2 regions of the Virgibacillus tibetensis genome follow, and region 1 is predicted to be linked to the other one. Evidence: riboswitches for the same ligand, from Rfam matches in the RefSeq annotation. Region 1 holds a riboswitch; the other holds the start of a gene.
What was found. A riboswitch is a leader RNA that binds a small molecule or an ion and turns the genes downstream of it on or off. The one in region 1 is predicted to bind thiamine pyrophosphate.

Region 1 (7,509 bases):
AGATAGGGTAAAAATCAGAAATTATTATTTTATGAGGAGCGATTTAATGCAGCAAAGCTACAATCCGACATGGGATTTGGATGTTATTTTTCCAGGCGGAAGTGAGTCTGAAGAATTCACTACTTATCTCAAAACCATTAAGGAAGAAATGGGTAAACTATCAAAGACTGTCGATAACTTTGTACCTGGTCAGGAAGGCGGCAGCACAAATCAATTAGCAGGTATTGTTACACATTTAGAGAGTACTATGAAGAAGGTTCGGGAAGCTTTTGCTTTTATCAGCTGCTTAAGTGCACAGGATGTAAACGATGATAAAGCTAATTTATTAGTAGGCAAACGTAGTGCATTACAGGCTGATTTAAGCGCTGTTGTTACTAATTTTGAACAAAAGCTAGTCTTAATTGATGATACTGCATGGAAAGAAATGATGCTCCACCCGCAATTAATAGAAATTTCTTTTGTACTTAATGAAAATAGAAAACGGGCAAAAGAACTATTATCGGCAGAGAACGAAATACTGATTAATGATCTTGCTGTAGATGGTTATCATGGATGGAGTCAAATGTACGATACCATTGTTGGAAGTATGAGTGTGGAACTAGAAGAGGAGGGAGAAACTAACTCGTATTCTGTAGGGCAGGCTTCCAATAAGTTAAGCAACCCCGACCGGGAAGTTCGCAAGCATGTTTTTGAACAATTAGATAAAGCTTGGAAAGAAAAGGCTGATTTATTTGGACAAACTTTAAATCATTTGGCAGGCTTTCGTCTCCAAACCTATAAACACAGAAACTGGGCTGATGTTTTAAAAGAACCTTTAACCATTAACCGTATGCAGAAAGAAACATTAGACGCTATGTGGAAGGCGATAACGAATAATAAACATCATTTTGTAAAATTTCTTGAAAAGAAGGCTGAAATATTAGGATTGGAGAAACTGAGCATGTACGATGTTGGTGCTCCTGTGACTAAATCTGTTAAAAAGTCCAGTTATACAGAGGGAGCAAGCTTTATTGTTGAGCAATTTCGGGAGTTTAGTCCGAAAATGGCTGACTTTGCTCAGATGGCGTTTGATAAACGCTGGATAGAAGCGGAAGACCGTTCTGGTAAGCGTCCAGGTGGATTCTGTACTAGTTTTCCGGATAGTGAACAAACACGTATTTTCATGACGTACTCTGGAACTACCTCTAATATTGCAACACTTGCACACGAATTAGGGCATGCTTATCATCAGCATGTAATGAATGATGTTAATGGATTAAACCAGCGGTATGCAATGAACGTTGCTGAGACAGCTTCTACATTTGCAGAAATGATTGTTGCTGATGCTTCTGTGAAAGGTGCACAAAATAAAAAAGAGAAACAGGCATTACTAGAAGACAAAATTCAACGCAGCGTTGCCTTCTTTATGAATATACATGCCCGTTTTATTTTTGAAAACAATTTTTATGAAGAACGAAGAGAAGGTTTAGTTTCCGTGAATCGATTAAACGAGTTGATGATCGAAGCACAAAAAGAGGCATATGGTGATGCGCTTGAAGAGTACGATCAAAACTTCTGGGCGTCTAAGCTTCACTTCCATATTACAGGTGTGCCGTTTTATAATTTCCCTTACACATTTGGTTATCTTTTCAGCTTGGGTATCTATGCGCATGCAAAGGAGAAGGGTGGAAGCTTTGAAGAATCATATATTGAGTTGCTTAGGGATACTGGACGGATGAATGTGGAAGAATTGGCAAGAAAGCACTTAAACGTAGATTTAACAACTACTGATTTTTGGGAGTCTGCCATCCAGTTATGTGTAAAGGACGTAGAGGAATTCCTCTCACTCTAGTAAGGAATGTTATGTAAAATTGTAAATATATGATTGATACGGTATACTATAAGTAACGAAAAAAGCAATATAATAGAAGCCTTCAGGGGGAGCCATTTGGCTGAGAGTGAACAAATTTGTTCTTACCCTTTGAACCTGTTAGTTAATACTAGCGTAGGGATGGTGGCTTTTTTGATGGAATAAAAGCAATGTGAGCGGATTCCCCATCAGGAAGTCTTCCCCTTGGCATTGCTTTTTTTGTGCAAAAAATAGAACTTAGCTTTAAAAAGGGGAGAGAGTTTAGATGAAATCAAAGCGTACATTGTTTTTAATTGAGGTAGCAATTTTTACAGCATTGGCTTTATTGTTGGATATTCTTCCGTTGTCCTTCAAAATTTGGGCACAGGGTGGATCCATATCTTTTGCAATGATTCCGATTTTTATCATAGCATTTCGCTGGGGAATTAAAGGCGGTTTGCTTGCAGGGTTTTTATGGGGGGTATTGCAGGTTGCTACAGGTACTGCATATATCCTGCACCCATTACAAGGGTTTATTGATTATGCTATTGCGTTTACCGTATTAGGGTTCGCTGGTATCTTTGCAAAACAAATCCAACAAGCAGTTAAAGAAAAGAGTACTAAGGTATACCTTACGTATATCGCACTCGGCGTGCTTCTAGGGTCAGTATTACGTTTTATTGCACACTATTTTGCTGGCATCGTATTTTTTGGATCGGCAATTGAAGGGCAGCCAGTCTGGTTGTACTCGTTAGTATATAATGGTTCTTATATGTTACCATCCTTTATTTTATGTACCGTGCTTGTATTCTTTTTATTCCACAAGCAGCCTAAAACATTATTAAACGCGTCTTAAAAGATTACTAGTCCGCTCACATTAAGGTAACCTCTTCATATAAAAGAGGTTACCTTTTCATTTGGTTCATTCCCTCACGTTTTGCTGCAATTATTATAAAATCATAAAACGATGTAAAATGAAAAGGACAACCTATGCGCATTAGGTTGTCCACTTTTATTTAAAGTAAATAGCTATTTACGGCTTCATTATTTGTCACAATTAACAGCACTTTACCTTCATCCATATCTTCTTCATAATTTTCTGCTTCCGCTTTGGAGAACCCCATTTCTTCCAGCTTCGTGCGTAGTTCATCGCCTTTTTTACTGAATAGTGTTCCTACCGCATTGCCAAAGTCCATTTCTTTGATTCCGATGGTATTCGTGTCCGCACTTCCAGCTATGCGTTTTGTTCGATCCTCATCATGTGATAAAACATACACATCTTCTTTGTTTACACCCTTATCCTTTAAAAGGCTTATATCTGTCTTAAGTTGTTCATCATTTGAATACGTCTTAATAAATGGTTTCAAGTAGTATCTCCTCCTCTTAAGTTGTTCAATTATTATATTCCCAGGTGAAAAAGAATTAAACATGTAAACCGGACTTGAACTTAGCTTGGTAGCGCTAAGCTTGTGTTATGCATAGGCTATAGGACTATTCATCAGGAAAGGAAGAGGTATACATGGATCTAACAATTTCTCATTGGTTGTATGGTTTATTCACACTGCTAATTATAGGTACCATGGTTTTCCGTAAGGGGGTTGTGTTACCAACCTTACTTGGAACATTTGTCATAGCTTGGGTATACAAGGGGAGTTTAATTGATGGATTTACAGCCATTTTTAATGCGAATTTAGTAGCTGCGCAAGAGCTTTTCAGTATTTTTTTAATCATTACCTTCATGTTGGCCCTACTGCATTCGTTACGTGATTTGGGTGCTGATCAGAGAATGATCAGGCCAATCCAGAAAATGATGATAAATGGTCATGTTTCATTCTTTGTTCTCGTAGGTGTGACTTTTGTTATATCTTTATTCTTCTGGCCGACACCCGCAGTACCACTCATATGTGCGTTATTAGTACCTGCTGCTGTACGTTCAGGCTTACCAGTTATGACCGCTGCGGTTGCCATAGCGCTTGCAGGGCAGGGGATGGCGCTTTCTTCTGACTATATTGTGCAGGTTGCACCTAGTTTATCAGCTGCCTCAGCTGGTGTTGATACGGCGTTAGTTGCAGATAAAGCTCTTATCCTATCTGTGGTGGCAGGTAGTGTTGCAATTCTGCTGGCTTATTTATTCTACCGTAAATCAATCCGGTCTAAAGGTGATAAGGAAAATGAGTTAGATCTGCAAAATATGCAATCCACAACAGAATCAGCGAATAAAGCATATGCTAAGAATTTATCTGCATGGAGTAAGGTATTTGCAATAATGGTTCCGATAACACTACTTGGTGTTGTTATTTATATGGTCTACGAAAAGCTATTATCTGGCAGAATGAGTGGACTTGAAGGAGGAGACGGGGCAGCGTTTGTTGGTGGTGTTGCTGTTATCCTTCTATTGCTAGCAACAGTAGCGTTCGGAAGACAACATGCCTTGGATTACATTAGTTCTCACATTACAGATGGTTTTGTATTTGCTTTCAGAGCTATGGGGCCTGTTATTCCAATTGCAGGATTTTTCTTCTTGGGAAGTTCTGACTTTTCAGGAAGTATACTGGGGGTAGAAGAAAATGCCCCATCTTTATTATTTGACCTTGTACAATCGACACAGGATTTCTTGCCGCAAGGTGCATTATTTGCCGCGTTTAGTATATTAATCATTGGTATCATTACAGGACTTGATGGATCGGGATTTTCCGGTCTGCCTCTTACCGGAGCGCTTGCTGCATCGCTGGAAAATAGTTCGATTGATGCTGCGACTTTAGCAGCGATTGGTCAAATGGGTTCGATATGGACTGGAGGAGGGACATTGGTCGCTTGGTCTTCATTAATAGCAATTGCAGGGTTCTGTGGTGTTTCTGTAATGGAGTTAGTACGGAAAAACTTCCTTCCTGTTATGCTTGGTTTATTCGTAACTACTCTGTTTGCTGTATTTCTTCTGTAGGATGCATTTCCACTTAGACAGAATTGATATGCTCGTGGTGTGATGAAATTATCGAACAATATATATCGACAGAGTAAGCTATATTATAAAAATCTTTATTCTTACACAGAACTGTTCTAATTGATACAGTTCTTTTTTATGGTAAAACTATGTTGCAATTTGTATATTTTTGAATTAACATAAGATTGTAATAATGTGAAATGCTTATACATAGCGTTATATAGGATAAGTCTGATTATTCGTTTGATTTTATTTTAAGATTGTTTGGGACTGTCCTAATAAATTTGGAGGGGGTAGAACGTATTGTCTAGTATTTTAGTTGCACTTATTGGTATCATTGTGTTTGCTTTAGGGTATCGTTATTATTCAAAATTTGTGGCGGAAAAGATTTTTCGGCTGGATCCCAATTATGTTACACCCGCACATCGATACAAGGACGGGGTGGATTTCGTTCCCACAAATAAGTTTGTTTTGTGGGGTCATCATTTTACTTCCATTGCTGGAGCAGCACCCATTCTTGGTCCTGCAATTGCTGTCTATTGGGGATGGCTGCCAGCATTTTTATGGGTAATATTAGGAACGGTATTTGCGGCGGGAGTCCATGATTTTGGTACTCTAGTTCTATCAGTACGAAACAAAGGGCAATCAGTTGGTACATTAGCACACCGTTTAATTGGCCAAAGGGCAAAGGTTTTATTTTTATTTATTATCCTAATCCTTGTTTTAATGGTTAATGCGGTGTTTGCATGGGTAATTGCCAATCTATTTATTTCTTATCCAGCAAGTGTATTGGCAGTATTTATTCAGATTCCACTTGCAATATGGATTGGATATGCTGTATATAAGAGAAATACAAAGATGCTGGTTCCGTCTTTAATTGCATTAGCAGTCATGTATCTAACTGCTATTATGGCCAGCAGAATAGAGTTTCTGCAAATAGACTTAGTTGGTTATATGGGTGGTGAGGATGGCACCGGATTATTTGGATTAGGCGCAGTTTCCTCTGCTTTCTTTATATGGATTATTATTTTGATGGTATATGTCTATATTGCATCCACATTACCTGTTTGGAAGCTATTGCAGCCACGGGATTTCATTAATTCTCACCAGCTTTTGGTTGGTCTGGGGATTTTGTATCTGGGCTTGCTCTTTTTAAATCCAGAAATTACCGCCCCTGTTGCGAATCTTAATACAGACATATCATGGTTCCCTTTATTGTTTATTACAATTGCCTGTGGTGCCATTTCAGGCTTCCATGGACTGGTCTCTTCCGGGACGTCGTCTAAGCAATTGAATAAAGAAACGGACGCTCGATTTGTTGGTTATCTAGGTGCTGTTGGTGAAGGTATTCTGGCGTTAGTTGCGATTCTGGCCGTTGCTACATTCTTTTCGAATACAGATGAATTTTTAGCAACATACAGCAGTTTTACAGATGCAAACGCAGTTGGTCTTGGTGTCTTTGTAGAGGGCGCTGCCGTCCTTGCTACAGGCTTAGCAATACCACCTGATATTGCGACAACCATTGTGTCTGTTATAATCGTAAGTTTTGCTGCAACAACCCTGGACACATCTGTACGTTTAATGCGTTATATTATTGCGGAACTGGGTGTTGAATATAAGATACCTGCACTGACAAGAACGCATGTAGCGACTAGCGTTGCTGTTGTGTCGAGTGCAGCTTTAGTTCTGTTACCGGAAGGACCAAGAGGATTTGGATCTGGAGGGTATCTGCTATGGCCGTTATTTGGAACAGCAAATCAGCTGCTCGCGGGGATTAGCTTATTGTTAATAGCTATATGGCTAAAGCGACTGGGTCGTAATTATGCGATTGCATTAATCCCAATGATATTCTTGATGTTCATGACACTGTACGCAATGTTCCAGCAAGTAGCATTTGAATGGTCATGGATGGGGAATAACTCGAATATGTTATTATTTGTCCTGGGAGCCATTATACTGGTTTTTGCTGTATGGATTATATTAACAGCCATATCAGCTTTAACTGGGAAGCACGACTTACCAGTGGATAATGATGATGATTAATAAGAGTGAGACTGCAAAATAGGAGGAAAAGGGATCATTTAAACCATGATCCCTTTTCTGTATTTTAAGAAAGCGAGGTTTATTTTATGGTACTGGATAAACTGAAAAAATTGATCGAGTATTATGAAGAAGTATTAAGCATGCCGCATCGCCAGGAAATTGCCAGGGAACTCCGGGACGAGGATGATTTATTCTTGTTGTTGCTCTATTCCGAAATGATAGGGATACCCAATCCAGTTTATTATTATACATTAGAGCTTTATCCCTATATGATAGAAAAATTCCATGATTGGCATTTACGTATGGGAATGGAGAAGTCTCCAATGACCGGAATACGCTGTTGCTGAAAAAGTCTATAAGAAAAAAGGTGATTCAATGCAGGAATTAAAGAAAAAGATTATTTTTGTAGGTGGCAAGGGTGGTGTGGGGAAATCGACTTCGGCAGCTGCAATCGCTTGGAAATCAGCTCAAGCAGGTAATAAAACTTTGCTAATATCCACGGATCCGGCTCATAATCTTGGCGATATCTTTAATCAGTCAATTGGCGGTAAAATAACAAAGGTGTCAGACTATCTGCACGCCTTGGAAATTGACCCGGAAATAGAAACGAATAATTATATAAAAGGTGTAAAAGAAAATATTAAGGGTATTGTACATTCAGGTATGGTGGAAGAGGTTCATCGGCAATTAGATACAG
Region 2 (7,509 bases), on a different contig from region 1:
TAAATAGTTAACTAATTAATGTTAGGAGGGTTTTTATGCATGCTTGTGGTGGATATGGCTATGGTGCGCCAGTTGCAGGAGTAGGCTATGGCGGAGGATTTGCTTTGATTGTTGTTTTATTTATCCTTCTCATAATTGTAGGTGCAGCTTGGTTTTAATCTGAATGTAAACTAATTTAAACTAATCATAACTCAAGGCTGTCGAAAAGTGACAGCCTTGAGTTATGGTCTTTATACAATTTATTTTTAAAAAAATGATTGTTAAGTAGTTCACTCCTAATAAAACATAACAATTAAAATAGTATATAACGGGCAATGGTCTAAGCAGCAAGCTTATCCAATACATAGTATTTAGTATCCACGTAAACAGCTCAAGCTACTATTTACCTCCCTTACGTGAATCTTCATTCTAGAGGCTATTCCAACGAATGTTGGTGCAGCCTCTTCGTTATTAGTAGGAATAAATAACAAAAGCGCAAGGTGCCCGGCTAGGGACGTACGGACTGCGCCCGCTCACCCGCAGGTGGGTTGACGTTGTCGCTCAGGAGCGGCCCAGCGGATCGTTCTTCACCGCCAGAAGTTATAAAGGAGATTTTCCATTAAAAAAACGACTTGAAAGTCGTTTTTTTCAATTTTACTTATTTACCTTGCAGAGCGAATATAGTCATAATTCAATACGATCTTTTCTCTTTGCAACTGTTCTTCATTTTTTTGAAAATAATAATCTCTGTTTTTCAAATTAGTTGGTTTTGAATTCTTACCTTTTGAGTTTAGCATCTTTAACCTCATTATCTCTCACACTCCTTTTAAAATGACTAGTCAGTTTATTTTTTATTGTTATGCAGTGATATCTATTATAATAATAAGCCCAGCCAATATTGGTTTAAATTAAATAAGAAAGCATCGTCTTTTCCATTTCTCTAATCCGTTCTTCTAACTTCTCTTCACCGTAACCAATAGTTGCGTGTAACCATATACCATCATGTAATGCCCAGAACATTTCTGAAGCTTTTTCGGGGTCAATTTCTTTATTAATTTCGCCCGCTTGTTGCCCATCAACAATTATCTGCTGAGTCATTCCAAACATAACATCAAACCGGTCTTTCAACACCTTTTGCATTTCCGGTGATTCCTTAGAATATAACCAAAATTCGATATGAACACGCATCATCTTTTTCTTATCCAGGTTGTATGGAATATCTGTATTAATCCAGTATTTTAGTTTCTCCAGCGGACTCTTAATGTCATTTAGTCTGATTTGCAGTCTTTCCATTGCAACCGTTCTTTGTTGTTGTAGAAGATTAATAAAGATTTCCTCTTTACTATTAAAATAATTATAAACGGATCCCTTGCTCAGTTTCGAGTAGCTTACAATATCATCTACAGTAGATGCATAATATCCCTTTGCAGAAAAGCACTCCAACGCAGCTTGAAGTAAAGTTATTCTTCTTTCTTCCTTCGCCTCATCTGAAATTCTTGGAGCCATTCTACACACCTACTTTAGATAAATTTAAAACTGACTGAATAGTTTATATAAATTGTATCTCATTTTGACACAATTAGCAAGTGAATTGTTCCCTCTACTTTTTGGCTCTTTTCATATAGTTTGTTGCTATTTATATAAAGTACGACGTAGCTAGTTACTGTCATAGCTAACCGTTCAGAAAATACACTTCGGTTAAAGGGGTGAACACGGGATAAAGCTGAACAAGCGCGGAATAAAGTAAGCCGAACGCTGGAATAAGTGGAACGATCGCTGAATAAAGGCAGGCGCAGCGGTCATGCCAAAACGGTCGAATCGTACACGTGCCAGATTGGGCGTTTTTGACGCCTCCCCCCCGAGTCTCCGTGTAATTCCTCCACATGTATTGTGCTTTGTTATAACATTAACTATTGCCTTAGTAAATATTCGCTATAGGTATGTTAAATCCAATAAATGACTTTACATTATATTTACACATGTTAAGATAGATTTAGAAAACTGCATAGTAACTTTAGCACTGGGGGAGCTGTAAATACGGCTGAGAAGAACTGTTTTGTTCTGACCCTTTGAACCCGAACTGGATAATACTAGCGTGGGGAAGTGCGGTCGACGTGTATATGTCTTACGTTTATTAATTATTGACAAAGCATACAACCAGACTGCATTCCCCAGGGATGCAGTCTTTTTTATTGCCATTATAGAGGAGGAGATTTTTGTATGATTAAACAAGCTTGTACAAAAAGTGATATTGCGGGGGTTAGTTTTTCTATATACCCTATGAGTGACAATTTTGTCGATATTATTAAGGATTCGTTAGAAGAAGTTGATACATCCAAGGTTCATTTAAAAACAGATGACGTGACAACGACAGTACGTGGGAAGCTTGTCCATATTTTTGATGTAACAAAAGCTATTTTTATGTATGCAGCTAACACAGGAGAGCATGTAGCATTTCAAGCAACATACTCTTTAGGTTGTCCTGGTGATTCAACAGGAGATGCATATATGGCTGAGGATGAAAATCCACAAAACATGGAGAAAATTAAAGATATCAAGCAATTTGCTGGTTCTAAATTTTCCCTCTACCCTTTAGGTGGTGGTGATTATATGGATGTAATTTATGAACAGATCGATGCAATGAAAAAGCATGTCACCGTCTCCCCATCCCATTATTCTACTCGACTGGATGGGGAGGCAGTTGCAATATTCAATGGGTTGGAACAGGTTTTTAAAGCAACTGTTGAGGGTGGATCGAGTCATACTGTTATGACTGTTTCCATATCAGCTAATAGTCCTTCACACAAAGGAGTAAATTAATTTGAGTACTTGGCGCTTCAAAGAAATTGTTGTAATGGCAGCATTATCTGTCGTTTTTGCAGTAGTTTATTTAGCCTTTTTCCCTGTTGGAAAGGTCCTCGTCGGCTTTTTTGGACCAATAGGCTATGACCTTATTTTCGGTATATGGTTTATTGTTTCGATTATTGTAGCTTATATCATTAGAAAGCCTGGTGCTGCATTCTTATCTGAAACAATTGCAGCTATGGTGGAAGTATTAATCGGAAGTACTGCTGGCCCCATGTTAATTGTAGCCGGAATGGTACAAGGGATTGGTGCCGAAGCTGCTTTTGCTGCTACACGCTGGAAGAATTATTCCACCTGGGTTCTAATGGCAGCAGGTGTCGGCTCTGCGGTAACCAGTTTTATTTATGGCTATTTTATGAGTGGTTACGTTGCATTATCTACTGGGTATGTAATAGCGATGTTTATTACACGCGTTATTAGTGGTGCTTTAATCGCAGGTTTATTAGGTAAGGCCTTAAGTGATGGGTTAGCTAAAACCGGTGTACTGTCCAGTTTCGCATTAGGAAAAGAATATAGAAAGAAGAATGCAGCATGACACCCTTTTTAAAAATCGAGCAGCTTAGTTTACGATTTGAAACCCATCTCAATGAAGACACACTATCGAACATAAGCTTCGAGATGGAACACGGGGAGAGCATATTACTTCTTGGACCAAGTGGTTGTGGTAAAAGCACATTGACATCCTGTTTAAATGGACTTTATCCGCGTGAATTGGATGGAGAGATGAATGGACTTGTTTTTATTAATGGTAAAAAGACTACTGACTATAACCCTGGTGAACTAAGTCAATCTGTTGGGGTGGTTTTTCAGGACCCTGAAACGCAATTTTGTATGCAAACTGTTGAAGATGAAGTAGCTTTTGGCCTGGAGAATATACGTATTCCCAATGAACTGATGGAGGATAAAGTGGATGAATCTTTAATGCTAGTAGATATGCTTCCATATAAAAAACTTCCAATAGCTACTTTGTCTGGCGGACAGAAGCAAAAACTTGCACTAGCTTGTATTCTTGCGTTGGAACCATCCTTACTCATTTTAGATGAACCAACCGCTAATTTGGATCCCGTTGCTACAAAAGATTTAATTCTAACTATTCAACGTTTAAAAAAGAAAACCAATTGTGCCCTTTTAATTATTGAGCATCAATTAGATGGCTGGACAGAATTAACTGAGAGATGTGTACTGCTGAACAGCCGAGGAGAGGTTTTTTACGATGGATCCTTGCGAAAAGCAATTAAAGATAAGTTTCATGAACTTGAATCGGAAGGTATTTGGATCCCTAAAGTAACACAGTATCTAATAAACCATTTAGACGACGGGTTAGCAACTGTACCACTTACGTTAGATGATTTTTCAAAACAGGCCCACTTATGGATACCGACAGAATGGGAAGCGTATACGCAAAATAACTATGCAACATCAGAAGTTTTTGCAGAGGCTTCCGATATTTCCTGGTTCAGTAAAAAACAGCAAATCATCCGCAATATTTCGCTAAATGTCTATCAGGGAGAATTTATAGCCATAGTGGGTGCCAATGGCAGTGGAAAAACATCCTTACTACGCATACTTGCAGGGATTCAGAAACCGACATCTGGAATCATTAAGGTGAAGGGAAAATCACTGAAAAACTGGAAGGAATCTAATTTACGGGATGAAATTGGCTTTGTATTTCAAAATCCGGAGCATCAATTCATTACAAATACTGTTTTTGATGAAGTTGCTTTTAGTCCGCGTATTAAAGGAATTCCTGAAAAAAAATTAACTGTAAGTGTTAATGCAATCTTGGAAGTTTGCGGGCTCATTAGATTGACTAATGAACACCCCTACTCGCTTAGTCAAGGTCAGAAACGAAGATTAAGTGTAGCAACCATGATTATTGATAACCAGCATATGCTTTTACTGGATGAGCCCACTTTTGGACAGGACGCACATTCAAATATGGAACTAATGAAACTTTTACAAGACCGGTACGATCGTGGGACGACTATTGCAATGATTACTCATGATATGGAGATTGTTAATCAGTATGCAACTAGGGTAATTGTAATGGATAATGGACAGCTCGTCGCTGATTGCACACCTGATCAGCTATGGGGTATGCCTGCTGATAAGTTAGAACAATGGCAGCTGCAATTGCCTTTACCCATTCAATTAAAAAGAATCTATGAAAAGGAAGTCCAATATGTTTCTACATGACCTTAATCCCAGTATAAAAGCCTTAACTATCATGCTGCTTGTTGTTTTACTAGCACTTATTTTCGATCCAATAACACCACTTCTTTTTATGATCTGTACTATAGCTCTTACTTTTCTTGGTGGTAAAGTCGATTGGAAGAAGTACATGTTGTATTTCATACCTTTTTCGATACTTGCATTCGGAATGTTTTGGACTACACTCGTTTTCGCTGATACACCTAATAATCCGAACGAAGTTATTGCTGTCTTTACAATGGAATTTCCTAAAGAATCATTCTTAACAGCTCTCGCTTTATCTCTACGAGTGATGAGTGTTGCATCACTCTCTTTATTGTTTATTTTCACAACAAATATTGTTGATTTTATTTTAAGTCTTATACAACAGCTGAAGTTGCCACCAAAAATTGCGTACGGTGTACTAGCAGGCTATCGATTTTTACCAATGATGAAGGATGAATTATCAATCATACACGCTGCTCACCGTATACGCGGAGTGAATCAAGCTCTAACATGGAAGGATAGATTTCATCAATACAAACGTTATGCTATTCCGCTACTTGCAAGTGCTATTCGAAAGGCAGAAAGAACCGCGGTCGCGATGGAATCAAAGGGCTTTACAGGGGATAAAAATCGATCATTTTACCGGCGTTTAGTAATTGCTAAAAAGGACTGGGCTTTTCCAGTAATCCTGTTAGTAACGTTTGGTTTTGCTGTATATACATCTATAGAATTGGGCTATTTCAAATGGTACAGTGATGAACTATAAAGTTGTTTTTGCAGTACTTGTATGACTCTATAATCTAATTTAAAGGGAGCGGTTTATATGACAGATGAATGGGGTTTTTTGGACACTGGATTTCATGATGCTGCTACTAATATGGCATTGGATGAGGCATTACTTAATTGGCACCGGGAGGGCAGGATTCCTCCCACACTACGGTTTTATCGATGGTCTTCCCCCAGTCTTTCCGTTGGCCATTTTCAAAAGACAGAAGGTAAAATTGATCTTCAAGCGTTGGAAGCTCATAACGGCCAATTTGTAAGACGTTTGACTGGTGGTAGCGCAGTACTTCATGATGATGAACTAACATACAGTATTGTCATTTCCGAACAGCATCCAGGCATACCCAGGTCCATTCGGGAAGCTTATCATGTTTTATCAAGGGGTATTTTAGAAGGCTACAAAAACCTTGGTATTCAGGCAACCTATGCTATTCCAAGTGGAAAACCAGATAAAAATGAAACCGCTGTCTGCTTTGAAAAAACTGCTTTCTATGAGTTGACAGTTGACGACAAGAAGATATCCGGCAACGCCCAAACAAGAAGGAATGGGGTCTTACTGCAGCACGGATCAATTCCACTTCATATTAATGATGAAATGCTCTTTGACCTGTTTATCTTCCCATCTGAAAAAATAAAACAGAGAAAACGCAAGGAATTTTTTCAAAAGGCATCGACAATTAACCAACTAACCGGCAGGCCAGTTCCATTTGACGAAGTAAAAACAGCTTTCCGCAAAGGATTTGAGAATGGTTTAGATGTAACTCTTCAACCTATATCACTAACTCCGGACCAGTGGGAAGAAGTATATGAGTTAGCGAGTTCAAAATACGCGCAACCTATGCAAACTGGAAAGATCAAAGAAGGGATTGATGGGTAATGACAAAACAACAGGAATACATAAGAAAGCCTGAATGGCTGAAAACAAAAATTAATACAAATAAAAGCTTTAACGGATTAAAGAAATTAATGCGTGAGAAAAATTTAAACACCGTATGTGAAGAAGCGAGGTGCCCCAATATTCATGAATGCTGGAGTGAGCGAAAAACTGCTACATTCATGATTTTAGGCGATACATGTACACGGGGTTGCCGCTTTTGTGCAGTAAAAACCGGCCTTCCAAATGAGTTAGATTGGGGAGAGCCTGAGAGAGTTGCTGAATCCGTCGCCATTATGGGGTTAAAGCATGCTGTAGTTACAGCAGTTGCCCGTGACGATTTAGAGGATGGAGGTGCTGCAGTTTTTGCAGAAACAGTTCGGGCCATTCGTAGAGCAAACCCTGGCTGCACAATTGAAATTCTACCTTCAGATATGAAAGGTGATTACAAGAGTTTACACACATTAATGGACAGCAAACCAGATATCTTCAATCACAATATCGAAACCGTAAGACGTTTGACCAAGCGTGTACGGGCACGGGCAATGTATGACAGATCACTGCAGCTGTTGCAGCGTGTTAAGGAAATTGCTCCAACTACACCTACTAAATCCAGCATTATGGTCGGATTGGGTGAGACAAAAGATGAAATTATTCAAGCAATGGATGATCTATTAGCACATAATGTTGATATCATGACGATCGGTCAATACTTGCAGCCAACAAAGAAACATCTTTTAGTTGAACGGTACTACCATCCAGATGAATTTGCTGAGTTAAAAGAAATTGCAATTAATAAAGGGTTTACTCAT

Region 2: it holds a riboswitch for thiamine pyrophosphate, as region 1 does, so the genes downstream of both, QGM71_RS13685 (YkoF family thiamine/hydroxymethylpyrimidine-binding protein) here and thiT (energy-coupled thiamine transporter ThiT) in region 1, are expected to answer to the same signal.

Annotation. Positions count from the first base shown of each region.
Region 1 is NZ_JARZFX010000011.1:12,066-19,574, reverse strand. Features, by position in the region: gene QGM71_RS16705 (M3 family oligoendopeptidase) at 47-1,831, shown strand; TPP riboswitch at 1,907-2,008, shown strand; gene thiT (energy-coupled thiamine transporter ThiT) at 2,115-2,684, shown strand; gene QGM71_RS16695 (general stress protein) at 2,845-3,195, opposite strand; gene QGM71_RS16690 (hypothetical protein) at 3,348-4,769, shown strand; gene QGM71_RS16685 (carbon starvation CstA family protein) at 5,073-6,812, shown strand; gene QGM71_RS16680 (cory-CC-star protein) at 6,899-7,159, shown strand; gene QGM71_RS16675 (ArsA family ATPase) at 7,188-7,509, shown strand, end outside.
Region 2 is NZ_JARZFX010000007.1:12,672-20,180, reverse strand. Features, by position in the region: partial or broken gene QGM71_RS21845 (YjcZ family sporulation protein) at 84-158, shown strand; gene QGM71_RS13695 (hypothetical protein) at 642-776, opposite strand; gene QGM71_RS13690 (TetR/AcrR family transcriptional regulator) at 883-1,485, opposite strand; TPP riboswitch at 1,992-2,098, shown strand; gene QGM71_RS13685 (YkoF family thiamine/hydroxymethylpyrimidine-binding protein) at 2,200-2,799, shown strand; gene QGM71_RS13680 (ECF transporter S component) at 2,801-3,379, shown strand; gene QGM71_RS13675 (ABC transporter ATP-binding protein) at 3,376-5,040, shown strand; gene QGM71_RS13670 (energy-coupling factor transporter transmembrane component T family protein) at 5,027-5,806, shown strand; gene QGM71_RS13665 (lipoate--protein ligase family protein) at 5,864-6,700, shown strand; gene lipA (lipoyl synthase) at 6,700-7,509, shown strand, end outside.